Regions from separate parts of the Paenirhodobacter sp. CAU 1674 genome, predicted to be linked through region 1. Evidence: riboswitches for the same ligand, from Rfam matches in the RefSeq annotation. Region 1 holds a riboswitch; the other holds the start of a gene.

Region 1 (4,209 bases):
TGTTGATATAGCTGATCGAGCCGGTGGGCGGCACCGCCTGCAGGTTGCGATTGTAAAGCCCGCCCGTCATCACCGCCTCGCGCAACGCTGCCCAATCGGCGCGCGTGGGCACGGTGATGCCGAAGCGCGCGAACAGCGCGCGCACGGTCTCGGTTTCCGGCAACCAGTCGCGGGTGGTGTATGTCTCGAAAAAACTGCCGTCGGCGTATTTCGAGGCCTCGAACCCCACGAAGCTGCGCCCCCGCTCGCGCGCCAGCGCATTCGAGGCGCGCAGGCAGTGGTAAAGCACGGTGGCGAAATAGATATTGGTGAAGTCGATGCCCTCGGCCGAACCGTAATGGATACGCTCGCGCGCCAGAAACCCGTGCAGGTTCATCTGCCCCAGCCCGATCGCATGGCTTTCGTCATTTCCCCGCCGGATCGACGGCACGGAATCGATCGCCGACATCTCGGAAACCGCATTGAGCGCGCGGATCGCGGTCTCGACCGTCGCGCCCAGATCGCCGCCATCCATCGCCCTGGCGATGTTGAGCGAACCGAGGTTGCACGAAATATCCGTTCCCAGATGGCGATAGCTCAGGTCATCGTTGAATTCGGACGCCTCGTTGACCTGCAGGATTTCCGAACACAGATTCGACATGGTGATCCGTCCTGCCACCGGGTTGGCACGGTTCACCGTATCCTCGAACATGATATAGGGATAACCGCTTTCGAACTGGATCTCGGCCAGCGTCTGGAAGAACCCGCGCGCGTTGATCTTCTTCTTGCGGATCTTGGGGTTGTCGACCATCTCGTGATAGCGCTCGGAGATCGAGATTTCCGAAAACGGCTTGCCATAGACCCGGGCGATATCATGGGGCGAGAACAGATACATGTCATCGTTTTTGCGGGCCAGTTCGAAGGTGATATCCGGGATCACCACGCCCAGGCTCAGCGTCTTGATGCGGATCTTTTCATCGGCGTTTTCGCGTTTGGTATCCAGAAAGCGCAGGATGTCGGGATGGTGCGCATTCAGATAGACCGCCCCTGCGCCTTGCCGCGCGCCCAGCTGGTTGGCGTAGGAAAAGCTGTCTTCCAGCAGTTTCATCACCGGGATCACGCCCGAGGACTGGTTCTCGATCCCCTTGATCGCCGCGCCATGTTCGCGAATGTTAGTCAGCATCAGCGCGACACCACCGCCGCGCTTGGACAGTTGCAGCGCCGAATTGATGCCCCGCCCGATCGATTCCATGTTGTCTTCCAGCCGCAGCAGGAAACATGAAATCAACTCGCCGCGCTGTGCCTTGCCCGCGTTCAGGAAGGTCGGCGTCGCCGGCTGGAACCGCCCGGCGATGATCTCGGCCATCAATGCCAGCGCCTGCGCCTCGTCGCCCCGCGCCAGCGTCAGCGCGACCATCACCACCCGATCCTCGAACCGTTCGAGATAGCGCTTCCCGTCGCGCGTCTTCAGCGTGTAGCTGGTGTAATACTTGAAGGCCCCTAGGAAGGTCGGAAAGCGGAATTTCGCCCCGAACGCCGCATCCCAGATCCGGGCAAGGAATGCCGGGCTGTATTGGGACAGAACCTGCGCTTCGTAATAGCCTTCCTCGACCAGATAACGCAGCTTTTCCTCCAGCGAATGGAAGAACACGGTGTTCTGGTTCACATGGCTCAGGAAATACTGCCGCGCGGCCATGCGGTCGGCCTCGAAGCGGATATGCCCCTGATCGTCGTAAAGGTTCAGCATCGCGTTCAGCGCGTGGTAATCCAGCCCCTGCCATTCGGCGGGCACCGCCGTCGCCGGGGCGGCATCGCTCAGATCGCGGTCGAGAATTGCGTCTTCCAAAACCTGTCCAGTCCTTCTGTGACCCGGGCGATGTCGGTGGGTGTTCCGGCCAGCTCGAAGCGGTAGAACACCGGCACCGCGCATTTGCGCGCGATGACATCCCCGGCGAGCGCGAAAAGCGCCCCGAAATTGCGATTGCCCGAGGCGATGACGCCGCGCAGATGGGCGCGTGTGTCCGGGTCGTTCAGGAACCGGATCACCTGGGGGTGGACCGCGCCGCGCCCCTGCCCGTCGGCATAGGTCGGCGTGATCAGAACGAAGGGCGCGCGGGGGGCGGGCATCGGCGCTGTGGGCGCGATCGGAATACGATCGGCCGTCAGCCCCAGCGTGCGCACGAAGCGCTCGGTGTTGCCCGAACGCGACGAGAAATAGACCAGCCCGCCCATAGCGGCCTCAGCTCAGCGCGCTGATCTTGTCCGGGCGGAACCCGGCCCAGTGGTCGTCACCCGCCATCACCACCGGAACCTGCCGGTAACCCAGTTCGGTCACCCGCGCCAGCGCCGCGGCATCCTCGGTCAGGTCGATCAGATCGAAGGCAAGCCCACGGGCGGCCAGCGCGCGGGTGGTGGCCGTGCATTGCACGCAAGCGGGTTTGGAATAGACGGTAATGCTCATCCGGGGTCTCCTGACCTGTGCTCATGGGCGAAAGGATCGGAGACGAGGCACGCCGCGGCACGACGGGCCACGGCAGATACGACATCCCCGGACCCTCCGTCCGGTTTCGTTTCTCATGTCCTGGCAGGTCTCCTGGCTCGCGGTTCGAACGCTCCGGCCCCCCTTCCCGACGCTGACGCGCCAGTGGATAACGGGCCTCAGCTCACCGCTCACAGTTGCGGGGGCAGCTCCGGTATCGCACCGGCTTCCCTTTTCACCCACGACGAGTCGCGGGCACCAAGACAACACGATATAGCAGGCGAATGTGCCGCCTTGTCAACATCTGGTTGGCGCATTCGGCAAACAAGCGGCGGGCATCGCCGCAGGCAGCGGCTGTCACCGCCCTGCGAACACTGCAGGGCTGCGTGGCGTGGGCCGTCAGGGTGCGGGTCACACGCCGCTCGACAGCCCCGCCATCAAGGTTGCCACCACCCCCGAGGTGACGGCGTCGCGGCTCAATTGGCCCGTAGGCTCGTACCAGCGCCCGATCCAGTTCAGCGCGCCGGTCAGGGTGAAGGTGACGATCCGCGCGTCGCCCGCGCGCAATGACCCGTCATCCATGCCCGCCTGCACCAGCCCGCGCATCACATCGTCGATATGGCGCTTGAGCTTGCGGAACTCCTTGCGGCTCGGTTCGGCCAAATCGGTATCGGCGGTGCGCGTCACGCATCGGCAGAAATCCTGCGTCATCGCAAAGGCATAGCCGGTCATCGCCGCCTCCAGCCGATCCCGCCCCAAGCGCTTGTCCTGCGGCAGGGCCGCGATCGCTTCCAGAATGATCTCCAGCCCCCGTTTGACGCAATCGAACAGGATCTCGTCCTTGTTCCGGGCGTAATGATAGATCGTGGGCTTGGTCACCCCCAGCCGGGCGGCCACATCGTCCAGCGAGGCCGCACGAAAGCCCTTCTCGTTGAAGGCGCTCACCGCCGCCGCCAGAACGGCCTCGCGCTTGACCTCGCGGTTGCGCCGGCGATCCCCCGGAACAGGCTCTGCCTGGTCGGGGCGCACGGCCTTGATCGGTGTCTTTGCCATTTTCCGTGTGCGCCTTCATTTCGCAAAAATTTCTGTTGAAACGTTTCTATACTCGTGAGTAAGTTTAGAGCAACAGAAACCCGAGACCGCCAGGGGGAGGAAACGAATGGCGCCGCGGGTCTGTGCATAAGGGAGCAGGGTTTTCCATTTTATATCATGTGGTTGCTGATTTAACGCCAACCACGAATCGGTTCGGTTGAACCTGGAAGACCCAACAAGGGAGGAAGGCCGTCATGGCGCAGAAATGCGAAATGGGGGGTGGGTTCAATCATGCCTGAGGCAAGGGGCGCCACCCTGGAAGTCGACAATGTCACGCTGGCCTTCGGCGGGCTGAAAGTGCTGCGCGGCGTGTCCTTTGCGGCACAGGCCGGGTCGGTCACCGCACTGATCGGACCGAACGGTGCGGGCAAGACATCCATGTTCAACTGCATCTCCGGGTTTTACCGCCCCTCTGCGGGCACCGTGCGTCTGGACGGGCAGGATATCAGCCGCGTCAAGGCCTCGTCGAGGGCCGCACTTGGCATGGCGCGCAGCTTTCAGAACATCGCCCTGTTCCGGGGCATGACCGTGCTCGACAATATCAAGCTCGGGCGGCATGCGCATCTGCGCACCAACCTGTTGCAGGGGCTGCTGCATCTGGGCCCGGCCGCGCGTGAAGAAGAGGCGCTGCGCGCCGAGATCGAGCGCAAGATCATCGA
Region 2 (4,209 bases), on a different contig from region 1:
TCTGCGGGTCAGAGGCGAAATGGCTGAGCGAGACGATCTGCCCCGGATCGGCCAGCAACAGCGCCAGCTGATCGGTGCACAGGTTCATCGACACCACCCGGGCGGGCGGCGGCTCGGCCCGTGCGAAAGAGGCCGCAAAAGCGGCCAGAACCAGCAGGGCGCCGCGCAGCGCCCTGCCCCTGCGCTCAGAACGTGCCACGCAACCCGACATAGGCGGTGCGGCCCGCGGTGGCATAGCCCCAGACCTCGGAATACTCGGAGTCGGTCAGGTTCTCGATCCGGCCCACCAGATCGACCTTCGGCGTCAGCGCATATTTGCCCGACAGGTTCACGACCGTGTAATCCTCAAGCTTTTCGGTGGCATAGCTGCCCCAATACTGGGTGTCCCAGGTATCGGCCACATGCCGCATCCCCAGCGTGACCGAGCCCTGCCCCTGCGCGAATGCCCAGGTCGCATCCAGCCCCAGCTGGTGCCGCGGGCGGCGCACTTCGGGCGCGCCATCGGCATCGCTCGACTTGGTGTAGGTGTAGCTGAAGCCAAATCCCAGCCGGTCAGTCGCCTGCCAGTTGCCCGACACTTCGACGCCCCGGCGCTGCGACAGGCCGTCGCTGTTCAGCGCGGTGGTATAGCTCGGGCTGTAGACGATTTCGTTTTCCAGATTTTCGGCAAACAGCGTCACATCGACCGTGCCGCGCCCCCCCGCGAAGGGCAGCTCGACGCCGATGTCGAAGCCCAGCGATTCCTCGGGTTTCAGATCGGGGTTGCCGGTATAGAAACCGGGGGTATAGCCGAATTGCTCATACATCGTCGGGTTGACCACGGCCTTGCCGAGCGAGCCGTGCAGCCGCGCGGTGCCGAGCGGATAGGACGCCGCCAGGTTCCAGGTCGTCGCGTTCTGGAACTGGGCGTTGAAATCCTGCCGCACGCCGGCCTGCACATCCAGCCCGTTGTCGTAGCTGCCCTGATATTCCAGCGCCAGCCCATTGGCGTTGCGGGCATAGCGCGTGCCGCCGGTTTCGCGGCGGAAAACCTCGCTGTCATGCTCGGCCAGCAGGGTCACGCGTTGGCGCGACTGATCGACCGCCGCCCCGTCCAGCGCATAGGCCAGCCGGTAGGCCACCGTTTCGCGCTGCGACAGCGCCATCGAGGTCAGGCTGCCGGTCGCGTCATAGCGTTTGGTATCGAAATCATTGCCGCTCAGCGTCAGGCGCTGCTGCAACTGTCCGCCCAGCGTATCGGCCTGCAGCCAGACCGAGGCCAGCGTCTCGCGCCGCTTGCCGTAATCGCCGCTGTCCACGATATAGCTGTCGGCATCGGTCGCCGCCCAGTTGTCGGCGTCGAAATCGAAATCCTGATCGGAATGGCGCAGCGTGAACCCGGTCGAGAAGGTATCGCTCAGCTGCCAGCGGCCGGTCAGATTGGCCGTGGTGCGGCGCGATCCGTCGCGATCCCCGCCATCGCCCGACTGGTCGAACCCGGCTTCGTCGCGGTGCTGCAGCGAAAAGGCCAACTCGCCCTTTTCACCCCGCGTGCGCACCGCGAAATCGCCCGCATAGCTGCCCGCCGTGCCATATTCGACCCCGGTCTGATAGCTGGTGCCGGCAGTCTGCGCGCGTTTGGTGTAGATCGCGATCACCCCGGTCGCCGCGTTCGAGCCGTAGATCACCGATTGCGGGCCACGCAGCACCTCGATGCGCTCGACATCGGCCAGTTCCAGCCCCGAGAAATAGTATTCGCCATTCTCGCCCATCGTCGCCTCGACCCCGTCGATCAGGACCAGAACGTGATTGCCCTCGCCGCCACGGATGCGCACCTGGGTGTTGTAGGGGTCCGACCCCTCGACCGCGACGCCCGGCAGGGCACGGATCGCCTGCTGCACGGTGGTCAGGCCGCGCGTGGCGATCTGCTCGGCGGTCAGGATCGAATAGGCGCGGCCATAGGCCGATTGCGAAACCGGCAAGAGCCCGCCCGAAACCACGATCTCGTCCAGTGCGAGAACGTCCTGGGCCAGGACCGGGGCGGCCAGCGCGGTGCTGGAAAGAAGCGAAAGCAAAAGCATGCGAGAGCGGATCATCTGTCTTGTATCCTGCGGCGGACCGATACGGCCCCGATGTCGATCTGCCTTTGGAAAGATGCCTTTCCGCCGACGGTGGCTGTCACCTTTCAGCGGGAAGAACCGCCTCCCCACACCCCCCGTGTGGTGGAAATCAGTGATCGCCTCGGCAGGTCTCCTGGCTTGCGGGTCGTGACATCGGGCCGCCTTCCCGGGGTATCCCCAGTGGCCGTGGCCCATGCTCACCGCTTACAGTTGCGGGGGCAGCACCGGCATTGGGCCGAGGCCCGCACCGATTTCCCTTTTCATCCGGCTTTTGGGGCCGGAACCGAAGTGCGGCCCTCTTGGCGCCGCACGGCATATATGTCAAGAATTATTGGGCGTTTCGGGCAGATCCGTGGCCTTGGGCGCAGAATGCGCGCAGGCCCGGTTGAACCGCACCGAGGACAGCAGCGCCAACCCGATGAAGCCTGCCCCCAGAAGGCCGGTGATGACCTCGGGAATGTGCATCAGGGTCTGGGCGAACATGATGCCGCTCAGGATCAGGATCGACCAGAACGCACCATGTTCCAGATAGCGCAGCTCGGCCAGGGTGTTGCGTTCGACCAGCATGATCGTCATCGACCGCACATACATCGCCCCGATGCCCAGACCGATTGCGATCAGGAACAGGTTCTGGGTCAGCGCGAAGGCGCCGATGACCCCGTCGAAGCTGAACGAGGCGTCCAGCACTTCAAGGTAAAGAAACGCGCCCAGGCCCCCCTTGGCGGCCTCGGTCGTCATCGAGGCCCGGTCGAGCACCTGGCCCAGCACCTCGACCGCCAGAAAGGTCAAGAGCCCCGCGACGGCGGCAAACAGGAAGCTGCCCTCGGTGCCCGGCGGCAAAACCCAGGTGAACAACATCACCACGCCCAGCACGAAACCGATCTCCAGCCCGCGGATCGAGGCGCAGGCGCGCAGGCGGCGTTCGAGGGCGGCGATCCAGTCGACCTCCTTGCCCTCGTCGATAAAATAGGTCAGCGCCACCATCATCAGGAAGGCGCCGCCGAAAGCCGCGATCGAGACATGGGCCGAACCGATGATGCGCGCATATTCGGCAGGTTTCGTGGCGGCCAGAACCAGCGCCTCGATCGGGCCGATGCCCGCGGCGATCACCACGATCAGCAGCGGAAACAGGATGCGCATGCCGAAGACCGCGATCACGATGCCCCAGGTCAGGAAGCGTTGCTGCCACTCGGGCGTCATATCCTTGAGCTTGTTGGCATTCACGATGGCATTGTCGAAGGACAGGCTGATTTCCAGCACCGCCAGAACGCCCGCGATCAGAAAGAACGACAGCGCGCCGGTGAAGTTGCCCGAATAGCCCCAGCCCAGCCAGAAGGCCAGAACCAGCCCCACTGCGGTAAAACCGAAAGCCCAACGGAAATAGTGAATGGCCGTGCGCATGATCGCTCCTGTGGGGATATGTCGCACAGATAGGAAGCCGCCCAAGCCCCCGCAAGGCGGCCCCTGTCAGATCCTGCGCAAGTGGTTTGCGCGCAACACCGGCCCCGCCCGTCCGCCGTTCAAAGCCCCGCGCGGCCCAGCCAGCCCAGAATCCGGTCGCGGTTCACCCCCAGATCGGACCGGCCAAAGACCAGATGACCGCGGATATGGACCCGGTCACCCTCGATCCACAGGTTGGTGATGTCGGGAAAGCCCCAGACGGCCGAGCGGGTGACAAAGGTCATCAGCCCCTCTTCGACGCTGCCCTCCAGCAAGACCGTGCGCGGGCTGGCCGCGACGATCCGGCCCAGTTCCGCCAGACGCGCCTGCGGATCGGGGATCTGGCGCACCGCCTCGAAGCCGCCGGTGTCGGGCCAGTCGCCCTCGGTCTTGGTGGCGGCCATCTTGTGCCAGCGGTCGGCGGGCAGCGGCGCCAGCCGGACCCAGGCCGCGAAGCCCGCCACCAGCAGAACCAGGGCGATCAGGCCGATGCGGATCATGCCGGGGCCCCGCGGCGCCGGGTCCAGCCGTAAAGCGCGATCAGTTCCATCGCGACATGGGCGCCCGCAATCGCGGTGGCACCGGTGGTGTCATAGGGGGGCGAGACCTCGACCACATCGCCGCCCAGCAGGGTAATCCCCGCCAGCCCGCGCAGGATCGCCGCCGCCTG

What was found. A riboswitch is a leader RNA that binds a small molecule or an ion and turns the genes downstream of it on or off. The one in region 1 is predicted to bind cobalamin.
Region 2: another riboswitch for cobalamin. It lies ahead of P2G62_RS00115 (TonB-dependent receptor); the one in region 1 lies ahead of nrdH (glutaredoxin-like protein NrdH).

Annotation. Positions count from the first base shown of each region.
Region 1 covers NZ_JARHUH010000011.1:58,507-62,715, reverse strand. Annotated here, with positions in the region: gene nrdE (class 1b ribonucleoside-diphosphate reductase subunit alpha) at 1-1,798, opposite strand, end outside; gene nrdI (class Ib ribonucleoside-diphosphate reductase assembly flavoprotein NrdI) at 1,795-2,211, opposite strand; gene nrdH (glutaredoxin-like protein NrdH) at 2,219-2,440, opposite strand; cobalamin riboswitch at 2,545-2,736, opposite strand; gene P2G62_RS15280 (TetR/AcrR family transcriptional regulator) at 2,870-3,511, opposite strand; gene P2G62_RS15275 (ABC transporter ATP-binding protein) at 3,782-4,209, shown strand, end outside.
Region 2 covers NZ_JARHUH010000001.1:25,161-29,369, forward strand. Annotated here, with positions in the region: gene P2G62_RS00110 (ABC transporter substrate-binding protein) at 1-199, opposite strand, end outside; gene P2G62_RS00115 (TonB-dependent receptor) at 186-2,075, opposite strand; cobalamin riboswitch at 2,205-2,402, opposite strand; gene P2G62_RS00120 (DUF475 domain-containing protein) at 2,421-3,500, opposite strand; gene P2G62_RS00125 (DUF1499 domain-containing protein) at 3,620-4,039, opposite strand; gene speB (agmatinase) at 4,036-4,209, opposite strand, start outside.